Regions from separate parts of the Acidovorax sp. GW835-FHT14B10 genome, predicted to be linked through region 3. Evidence: riboswitches for the same ligand, from Rfam matches in the RefSeq annotation. Region 3 holds a riboswitch; each other region holds the start of a gene.

Region 1 (3,270 bases), on a different contig from region 3:
TCGCTGCGTACAGCACCGCGCCGCCGCGCTCGCTCACCTGGTGGATCAGCCGGGGCTGCACCAGGGTGCCGCCGTTGGCAAACACGGCATAGGCCTGCGTCAGCTGCAGCGGCGTGATGGCGCCCGCCCCCAGGGCCAGCGGCAACCGGGGTGGATTGCGTTCGGGCAAGAATCCAAAGCGGGTGGCGAACTCCTGCACGTACTGAACCCCGGCCGCGTCCATCAGGTTGACGGCCACCAGGTTCTTGGAGCGCACCAGGCCGCGCCGTGCGGTGATGAAGCCCTCGTAGTTGCCGCCGTAGTTGCGCGGGCTCCAGGCGGGGCGGCCGCGGGCGGCAGGGGTCACCACACGCTGCGTATCGTCGATCAAGGTGCCCGGGGCATAGCCTTTCTCCAGCGCCGCCGAAAAGATGAACGGCTTGAAGGTCGAGCCCGGCTGGCGAAAGGCCTGCACGGCGTGGTCGAACTGGTTGAAGGCGTAGTCGAAGCCCCCCGTGAGCGCCAGAATGTCGCCGGTTTCCGTGTCCATGGAGACCAGCGCGCCCTCCATGCCCGGCAACTGGCCCAGATCCCACCTTTCACGGGCATCGGCCACGACGCGAATCACCGCGCCCGGCGCAATGCGCCGCCGCGCGGGCGCATCGGGCTTCAGGGCGGCACGCGCGCTGGCGTTGAGCCGGCTGCGCGGTATCCGCACCGGCGTGCCATCGCGCAGCCATGCGGCAATGCCCTCGGCCTCGGACGCCGCATGCACCAGGGCGGCACGCAGTTCCCCGCTGTCGCGGTAGGGCGCCAGCGCGGCGCGCAGGGCGCGGGGGTCAGCGGCCGGCATATCACCCGGAACTGCGCCCTGGATGCGCCCCTCGGGGCCGGCATAGCCACGGGCATCCTGCGCACCCAGAATGCCCGCGCGCAGCGCACGCGTGGCCGCGCGCTGCGCGGGAACGCTGAGGGTGGTGACGACATCCAGGCCCAGCGCATACGCGTCTTCGCCATACTGCTCCAGCACCATCTTGCGGGCCTGTTCCACGGCAAAGGCGGCGGCCGGCTCGATGGAACGGTATTGCGTTCGCAGCGTCAGTGCCTGTGCCCGCGCCTCCTGGTAGGCGGGCGCATCCAGGTAGCCCAGTGCGTGCATGCGCTGCAGGATGTACTGCTGGCGGATGATGGCGCGCTCGCGGTTCACAACGGGGTTGTACGCCGACGGCGCCTTGGGCAGTCCGGCCAGCACGGCGGCTTCGGCCACCGTCAGCTCGTCCAGTGTCTTGTCGAAGTACACCGATGCCGCAGCCGCAAAGCCGTAGGCACGCTCGCCCAGATAGATCTGGTTCATGTACAGCTCCAGGATCTTGTCCTTGCTGTAGGTGGCTTCGAGCTTGTAGGCCAGCAAGATTTCCATGAGCTTGCGGCTGTAGGTTTTGACGCGGCTCAGAAAGAACACCCGCGCCACCTGCATCGTGATGGTGCTGGCACCCTGGACATGCTCCCCCGATACCACATTGCGCAGCGCAGCGCGCGCCAGTCCGGTGAAGTCCACCGCGCCATGCTCATAAAAGCGGGCATCTTCGATGGCCAGCAGCGCCTGGCGCACCTGCAGCGGGATCTGTCCTATCGGCACGAATTCCCGGCGCTCCTCGCCATATTCCGCCAGCAGCGTGCCGTCCCTGGCATAGATGCGCATCGGCAGCATGGGATCGTAGTCGGCCAGGTGGTCCACCTCTGGCAGCTGCTGCCACACCATGTGCAGCACATAGGCCCCGCCCGCGCTGCCTGCCACGGTCAGCCCCAGGAAAAAACCCGCGAGAAACTTCAGGATCGGGTGCTTTTTGGGCGAAGGGGCAGGTGCGGCAACAGGCGACGATGGGTGCATCAGGGGGAACTCTGGCTAGGGCAGGACCCGTGCCATGACGGGCCTGCGGCGCCGCTCCCCCTGTCCTTTTACCTGAGAGTTTCGGCTGCCTGGGCAGCCTGCCCCTTCGGTGGGCCCCCGCCTGCGTTGCGCAGGGCGGCGGCCTCTCTCCAGTCGGCGATGGTCTCCTGCGGTCCGGTTTGCCTGAGCGATGATGGGAGTTTGCGCCTTCGGCGGAGGCGGATCGCGCCCCTCTCTCCCGCAGGATAGGCGCTCACTGTAAATCACCCGCCAAAACCAGCCCCGTTCAAAAGGTCAATATCCAGCCCCCCCGTCCGGTTACAGCGCGGCTGCAAGGATGCGGCGGCTCACGGCGGGCGTGATCTCGCGCTGCTCGCCCAGCTGCACCATGCCATGCGCTTCGAGCTGGGCCACCACGGTGTCCACCACCTCCGCGCCCAGGCCATAGCCCGACAGGCGCGTGGCGATGCCCATGCTTTCAAAGAAGGCGCGCGTGCGCTCGATGGCGGCGGTGATGCGCTCGTCATCCGTGCCGCTGGCGATGCCCCACACGCGCTCGCCATACTGCAGCAGCTTGGCGCGCTTCGGGCCACGGCGCTCATTCAGCAGCGCGGGCAGCACAATCGCCAGCGTGCGGGCATGGTCGATGCCGTGCAGCGCGGTGAGTTCGTGCCCGATCATGTGCGTGGCCCAGTCCTGCGGCACGCCGGCGCCGATCAGGCCATTGAGCGCCATGGTGGCGGCCCACATGAGGTTGGCGCGGTCGTCGTACACAGGCTCGGGTGCGGTCAGCAAGCGCGGGCCGATCTCGATCAGCGTCTGCAAAATGCCCTCGGCAAAGCGGTCCTGCACGGGTGCGTTGACCGGATAGGTCAGGTACTGCTCCACCGTGTGCACGAAAGCGTCGACCACGCCGTTGGCCAGTTGCTGCGGCGGCAGCGTGTAGGTCTTGGTGGGGTCGAGCACCGAGAACCTGGGGTAGCTGTGCACGCTGCTGAAGGACAGCTTGGCCCCCTTGCCCCGGTGCGTGATCACGCCGCCGTTGTTCATCTCCGAGCCCGTGGCGGGCAGCGTGAGCACGGCGCCAAACGGCACGGCCCGCGTGATGTTGCGGCCGCGCTTTTCGAGGATGGCCCAGGCATCGCCCTCAAAGTGCACGGCAGCGGCGATGAACTTGGTGGCATCGATCACCGAACCACCCCCCACGGCCAGCAGAAAGTCGAACCCGCCGGCGCGGGTCTGCTCGACGGCCTGCATCGAAGTTTCGAAGCTCGGGTTGGGTTCGATGCCGCGGAAGGTGGCGTGCTGCCGTTCGCCCAGCGCGGCGCGCACTTCGGCCAGCGTGCCGGTCTTTTCGGCACTGGCGCCGCCCACCAGGATCAGCACCTTGGCCGCTGCGG
Region 2 (3,270 bases), on a different contig from region 3:
GTGGGCCTCGATGGTGCGCGCCGGGGGGTGGCGCTGGCCGACCATGTGGAGCCCGGCATGCACCTGGCGTTTTGCCAGCGCAACGTGGCCGCGGCCCGCGCCGACCTGATGCGCATCTGCGCGGAAATCCGCGAGGAGCTGTCGCCGGAAGAAACAGAGCCGGCACCGCAGGCCAGCGAAGCGCAGGAGGGTTTGCGCCAGGCGCCTGGCAGCGCGGCACCGGCGGCGGCCAGCCCCGCGGCCCGGTCCATCCGGGGCGCCATCTATGTGAGTTGCTCGGGTCGGGGTGGCCCGCACTTTGGCGGGCCCAGCGCCGAGTTGCAGATCGTGCGGCATGCGCTGGGCGATGTGCCGTTGACAGGTTTTTTTGCGGGCGGCGAAATCGCACACCACCATCTGTATGGCTACACCGGTGTGCTGACGGTGTTCGTCAGCGCCTGAGGGCTCCTCCAGCTTGCTTTGTTTGGGGGGCGTGGTCGTGCTCAACCGCCTTCCGCTGGCAGGCCGCAGGCATCCCACGGCGTGCCGCTGCGCGCCATGGTGGTGGCGTATGTCACGGGCACGGGGGCGGCGCCTCGGCGCTTTCCCGCGTTCCGGGCGGAAACCGGTGATGGCAACCGGTTCCCGGGGTCAGGCCCTCCTGGCTGCCGGTACCAGCGCAGGGGAGGCACACCCCGCGGCCATTCCCTGAAACGCAAAATCCACCTCGGGCACGCGGCCGCTCACGATGTCGGCCAGCGCCTTGCCCGAGCCGCAGGCGTGCGTCCAGCCCAGCGTGCCGTGGCCGGTGTTGAGGAACAGGTTGGCCACCTTGGTCTTGCCGATCAGCGGCACGTTGCTGGGCGTGGCGGGGCGCAGGCCGGTCCAGAACTGGGCCTGGCTGGCATCGCCCGCGCCGGGAAAGAGCTGCTCCACGCGGCGCACGATGGCCTCGCAGCGCATCGGGTTCAGGTTGCGGTCATAGCCGTTCAATTCCGCCGTGCCGGCAATGCGCAGCCGGTCGCCGCCGCGCTCGCTGGTGTAGCGCGAGAACACCAGCTTGAACTCGTCATCCGTCAGGCTCACCCCGTGGGCCATCGACGCATCCTTGACCGGCATGGTCACCGAATAGCCCTTGGCCGGGTAGATGGGCAGGCGAATGCCCAGCGGCTGCGCCAACAGCGGGCTGAACGAGCCCATGGCCAGCACGAAGGCGTCGCCGCGCACGCGCTCGAAGCGGCCCTCGGCGTTGGTCAGCTCCACATGGTCGATGTGGCCACCGGCCTCGCGCAGCGCCGTGATGTGGTGGCCCAGGCGAAATTGCACGCCCGCCGCCGCGCACAGCCGGGCCAGTTCGCGGGTGAACTGGTTGGCATCGCCCGACTCGTCCTCGGCCGTGTAAGTGGCGCCGGCCAGTTGCGGGCGGATATGGGCGAGGGCTGGCTCGATGCGCACGGCCTCGTCGGCGCTGATGACCTGGCGCTCGCAGCCGAGCTGGCGCATCTGCTCAGCCGGGGCCAGTGCGCCGTCGAACTCCCTGGCGTTGGTATAGAAGTGCAGGATGCCCTGTGTGCGCTGGTCGTACGCGATGCCGGTGGCCGCGCGCAGCTGCTGCAGCACGCTGCGGCTGTAGGTGCCCAGGCGCACGATCTGCTCGATGTTGTGGCGCGTGCGCGCCGGGGTGCAGTTGCGCAAGAACTGCAGGCCCCACAGCCACTGGCGCATGTCGGCGCGCAGGCGGAACAAGAGCGGTGCATCTTCCTGACCCAGCCACTGCAGCACCTTGAGCGGCGCACTGGGGTTGGCCCAGGGCTCGGCATGGCTCACCGAGATCTGGCCACCGTTGGCAAAGCTGGTCTCGGCACCGGGCGCGCCCTGGCGGTCGATCACCGTGACCTCATGGCCGAGTTGCTGCAGGAAATACGCCAAAGTCACGCCGAGCAGGCCGGCACCCAAAACGATCACGCGCATGATTTTCAAAGCCTTTCTGGGCTCTGGCGCTTGACAGGCGTTCGGTAGATGCTATTGATTAAATAGCGTGCAGCCGGCGCGTCTGCCAAGCTGCCGCTCCCCCTGTCCTTGGTACCTGAGAGATTCACCGCATCGCCGGCATGGCGCGTGGTTTGCTCCTTCGGTGCGCCACGCATGTAGGTCGTGGCGGCTCTCCAGACGGCTTTGTTGAATGGTGCAGTACGGAACCTGAGCGTGTATGGGAGTTTGCGCCTTCGGTGAAGCGGACGGTGCCGCTGACTCTCCTGCGAGGCCGATTCTAGGCGGCACTGCGGCGCAAAAAGGGGTCTGTGCGCGCTAATGGATGGCAATCGTTGCTGATGCTGGAAAGGCGCTGAAACCGGTGCCTCGCCATAATCCGCCAAGCTTTACCCCCCAGGATGCCTGCCATGTCTGATACCGCCTTTGATCCCTTTGCCAGCGCGGCCTTGCTCACCATGGCGCGCCAGGGGCGCATGCCCCGGCCGCTCGATCTGCCCGCCGCCCTGCGCCCGTGCAATGTGGCCCAGGCCTATGCCGTGCAGGACGCCGTGGTGCGCGAGCGCGGCGAGATCGCGGGCTGGAAGGTGGGCGCCGCATCGCCCCAGGCGCTGCCCGCGCGCGCGGCGCTCACCCGCGATTCGGTGGCGGTCGCGTCAACCGGGCAGGCCGTGCATTTGCCTGCCGCAGGCTTTGCCGTGATGGGGGTCGAGGCAGAGCTGGTGTACGAGCTGGGCGCCGACCTGCCCGAGCGCACCGCGCCCTACAGCCCGGCCGAGGTGCTGGCGGCCATGGCATCGGTGCGCGCCGCCATCGAGGTGTGCGACACGCGCTTTGCCGCCTGGGCCCAGCAGGGTGAGTTCAGCCGCCTGGCCGACCAGGCCTGCCATGGCGCATTGATGGTGGGTTCGGGGTCGGCCAACGTGGCTGCGGTGCAGCCCCTGGTGCAGCCGGTGAGTCTGTCCGTCAACGGCACGGTGGCCGTAGAGCGCGCCGCCTGGGGCAACCCGGCGGGCGAGCCGCTGCGGCTGCTGGTGTGGCTGGCCAACGAGGGCGCGCGCAGCCTGGGCGGCCTGCGCGCGGGCCAGTGGGTGACCACGGGCTCGTGCACCGGCACCGTCCTGGTGGCGCCGGGCACGGTGGTGGTGGCCGACTTCCCGGGCCTGGGCCGCGCCGAGCTGCACCTGGTCTGATTCCTTTTCCAAACCCTCCGTGTCGTCGTTGCTTCGCCTTGCCGTGCTGCAGCACTGTCTGCGGCTTTGCGCCTGGACGCGAATGACTTGGCAATGGAATGCCCCCTGG
Region 3 (3,270 bases):
GTGTTTCTGGCCATCCCCGCGGCCTTCCGCCAGGGGGCGATGGTGAGCGTGGACGTGCTGTACCGCTGGAGCCCGCCACGCATTCGCCGCGTGCTCGACTGGGTGGTGGCGCTGGCCGCGCTGGCACTGATCGGCGTCATCGTCTGGTGGGGTTGGGACTACGCCCAGCGCGGCGGCGTGCAGAGCATGGCCGGGCTGGAGTCGGTTTCGATGTTCTGGGCCTATCTGGCCATGCCGGTGGGCGGCCTTTTCTGCGTCGTCGGCATCATCGGCAACCTCATCGACCCCCTGCGCATGGAACTGGAGACAGCCCAATGAGCGCCGTGATGATTTCCACCATGGTGCTGTGCTTTGCACTCACCGTTTCCGTGGCCGTTTCCATCGGCCTTGCGTCCATCCTGGGCATCCAGGCGTCCAACGCGAACATGCTCATTTCCGTCAAGGAGATGTTCGCCTCGATCAACAAGTTTCCGCTGGCCGCCATTCCCTTCTTCATCCTGGCGGGCAACCTCATGGAAACCGGCGGCATCTCGCGCCGCCTGGTCGAATTCGCCAAGAGCATCGTGGGCGGCGTGCAGGGTGGCCTGCCCATGACCTGCGTGCTCACCTGCATGATCTTTGCCGCCGTGTCGGGCTCGTCGGTGGCCACCACGTTCGCCATTGGCGCCATCCTGGTCCCGGCGCTCATCAAGCACGGCTACCCCACCAGCTACGCGGCCGCCCTGCAGGCCACCAGCGCCGAGCTGGGCGTGATCATCCCGCCTTCCATTCCGCTCATCCTGTACGGCGTGAGTGCCGAGGTGTCGATTGGCGAGCTGTTCATCGCCGGCTTTGGCCCCGGCCTGCTGATCAGTACCGCACTGATGCTTTTCGTGTGGGGGTACTGCAAGTGGAAGGGCTGGGGCAAGAACGATGGCGACGGCCGCATGCCCATGGGCCGTGCCACGCTGCAAGCCGGCTGGGCGCTGCTGATGCCCGTGATCATCCTGGGCGGCATCTATGGCGGCGTGTTCACGCCCACCGAGGCCTCGGCCGTGGCCGTGTTCTATGCGCTGGTGGTGGGCGTGGTGATCTACCGCGAGATCCGCCTGGCGGACCTCTTCGCCATCCTGCGCAAGTCGGCCCTCTCGTCGGCGGTGATCATGTTCATCATTGCCAACGCCGGGCTGTTTGCCTTCCTCATCACGCGCGCCGGCGTGCCCGATGCCATTGGCCGCTGGCTGGAGGCGGTGCTGCAATCCCCTGCCCTGTTCTTACTGGGCGTGAACGCCGCGCTGTTCTTGATCGGCATGTTCATCGAGACCAGCGCGGCCATCATCGTGCTGGCGCCCATCCTGGCACCCGTGGCCATGCACTTCGGCGTGGACCCGGTGCACTTCGGCCTGATCATGGTGGTGAACCTCGCTTTGGGCATGATCACGCCGCCCTTTGGCGTGAACCTGTTTGCGGCCTGCACGGTGGCGCGCATCTCGCTGGACCGCATCGTCAAGCATCTGCTGCCGTTCGTCGGCGTGATCCTGGTATGCCTGATGGTCATCACTTACATGCCCTCGCTTTCGCTGTTCCTGCGCGATCTGGTGTACGCCAAGTAACGGTAGAATCGCCCGATTGTCAGGAGAGAGCCCCGCAGCACCATGCAAAAGGGCCGCCGAAGGCGCAGGCAGCAGCCGAACGCTCAGGCAAAAGGACTGGCAGCCGCCCGCAGCGATGCGGGCGTTCCCTTGCTGGAGAGAGATGTCCGCACTGCAGGTGCAGGCCATCCACCGAAGGAGCAAGCCGCGCGGCCAGCCAGGGCGCCGCGGTGAATCTCTCAGGTAAAGCGGACAGCAGGGCAAATCGCGTGGCATTCGTGCCACGCCCCCCATTTGCCCTGGAGCTCTTATGTCCGCACCTGCCACCGCCCTGCTCGCCACGCCCCTGAACGCCCTGCACATTGAACTGGGCGCCCGCATGGTGCCGTTTGCCAGCTATTCCATGCCCGTGCAGTACCCTGCAGGCCTGATGGCCGAGCACCTGCACACACGCCAGGCCGCCGGGCTGTTCGATGTATCGCACATGGGCCAGCTGAAGCTCGTCGGCCCCGATGCCGCCGCCGCGTTCGAGAGCCTGGTGCCCGTCGATGTGATCGACCTGCCCGTGGGCAAGCAGCGCTACGGCCTGCTGCTCAACGACGAGGGCGGCATCATCGACGACCTGATGTTCTTCCGCGTGGCCGACAACGAACTCTTTGTCATCGTCAACGGCGCCTGCAAGGTGGGTGACATGGCGCACATCCAGGCCCGCATCGGTCAGCGCTGCGACGTCGTGCCCATGCCCGACCACGCGCTCCTGGCGCTGCAGGGCCCCCAGGCCGTCACCGCCCTGTCGCGCCTGGCTCCGGGCATTGAAAAGCTGGTGTTCATGACGGGTGGCGATTTTTCCATCGCAGGCTGCGACTGCTTCGTGACCCGCAGCGGCTACACGGGTGAAGACGGCTTCGAGATCTCGGTGCCCGCCGCCCAGGCCGAGACCCTGGCACGCGCCCTGCTGGCCCAGCCCGAAGTCAAGCCCATCGGCCTGGGCGCGCGCAACTCGCTGCGCCTGGAAGCCGGCCTGTGCCTGTACGGCAACGACCTCGACACCACCACCACCCCGCCCGAAGCGGCACTCAACTGGGCCATCCAGAAGGTGCGCCGCACCGGCGGCGCGCGCGCGGGCGGCTTCCCAGGGGCCGACAAGGTGCTGGCGCAGCTCGACAACCCCGCCAGCCTCGCGCGCAAACGCGTCGGCCTGGTCGCGCTGGAGCGCGTGCCCGTGCGCGAGCACACCGAGTTGCAGAGCACCGACGGCCAGAAGATTGGCGAAGTGACCAGCGGCCTGCTGGGCCCCACGGTGAACGAACCCGTGGCCATGGGCTATGTGGCTCCCGCCTTTGCCGCCATCGGCACGCGGGTGAATGCCATGGTGCGCGGCAAGGCCGTGCCCATGGAAGTGCGCGCCATGCCTTTTGTGCCTGCCAATTACTTCCGCGGCTGACGGAATGACCTACCCCCTGAGTCACCTGCGGCGCCTTCCCCCTGGAAGGGGGACGCCTCCAGCGCGGCGGGGCGGCCCTTGCGCGGTGGCACTGGTATGCGCCCGCGCACAGAGCGAAGGCCGCAGTTTGGCATGTAGCCGCTGGCTTCGCTAATCCGCTTACATTGCAGATTCCTTTCTTTTTTTAGTTGCTTGAGGAGCTTTCCCATGACCGTCAAATTCTCCAAAGACCACGAATGGATCAACGCCGCCGAC

Evidence for each region. Region 3 has a riboswitch for glycine ahead of gcvT (glycine cleavage system aminomethyltransferase GcvT). Riboswitches for the same ligand answer to the same signal wherever they lie in the genome.
Region 1: another riboswitch for glycine. It lies ahead of AC1Q5S_RS15350 (penicillin-binding protein 1A); the one in region 3 lies ahead of gcvT (glycine cleavage system aminomethyltransferase GcvT).
Region 2: another riboswitch for glycine. It lies ahead of AC1Q5S_RS05985 (D-amino acid dehydrogenase); the one in region 3 lies ahead of gcvT (glycine cleavage system aminomethyltransferase GcvT).

Annotation. Positions count from the first base shown of each region.
Region 1 is NZ_JBXAGC010000020.1:7,883-11,152, forward strand. It holds gene AC1Q5S_RS15350 (penicillin-binding protein 1A) at 1-1,870, opposite strand, end outside; glycine riboswitch at 1,931-2,023, opposite strand; glycine riboswitch at 2,031-2,121, opposite strand; gene AC1Q5S_RS15355 (iron-containing alcohol dehydrogenase) at 2,189-3,270, opposite strand, start outside.
Region 2 is NZ_JBXAGC010000005.1:104,282-107,551, forward strand. It holds gene AC1Q5S_RS05980 (FIST signal transduction protein) at 1-441, shown strand, start outside; gene AC1Q5S_RS05985 (D-amino acid dehydrogenase) at 631-1,950, opposite strand; glycine riboswitch at 2,043-2,158, opposite strand; gene AC1Q5S_RS05990 (2-keto-4-pentenoate hydratase) at 2,379-3,161, shown strand.
Region 3 is NZ_JBXAGC010000033.1:36,041-39,310, forward strand. It holds gene AC1Q5S_RS19445 (TRAP transporter small permease) at 1-318, shown strand, start outside; gene AC1Q5S_RS19450 (TRAP transporter large permease) at 315-1,592, shown strand; glycine riboswitch at 1,603-1,701, shown strand; glycine riboswitch at 1,715-1,837, shown strand; gene gcvT (glycine cleavage system aminomethyltransferase GcvT) at 1,882-3,015, shown strand; gene gcvH (glycine cleavage system protein GcvH) at 3,223-3,270, shown strand, end outside.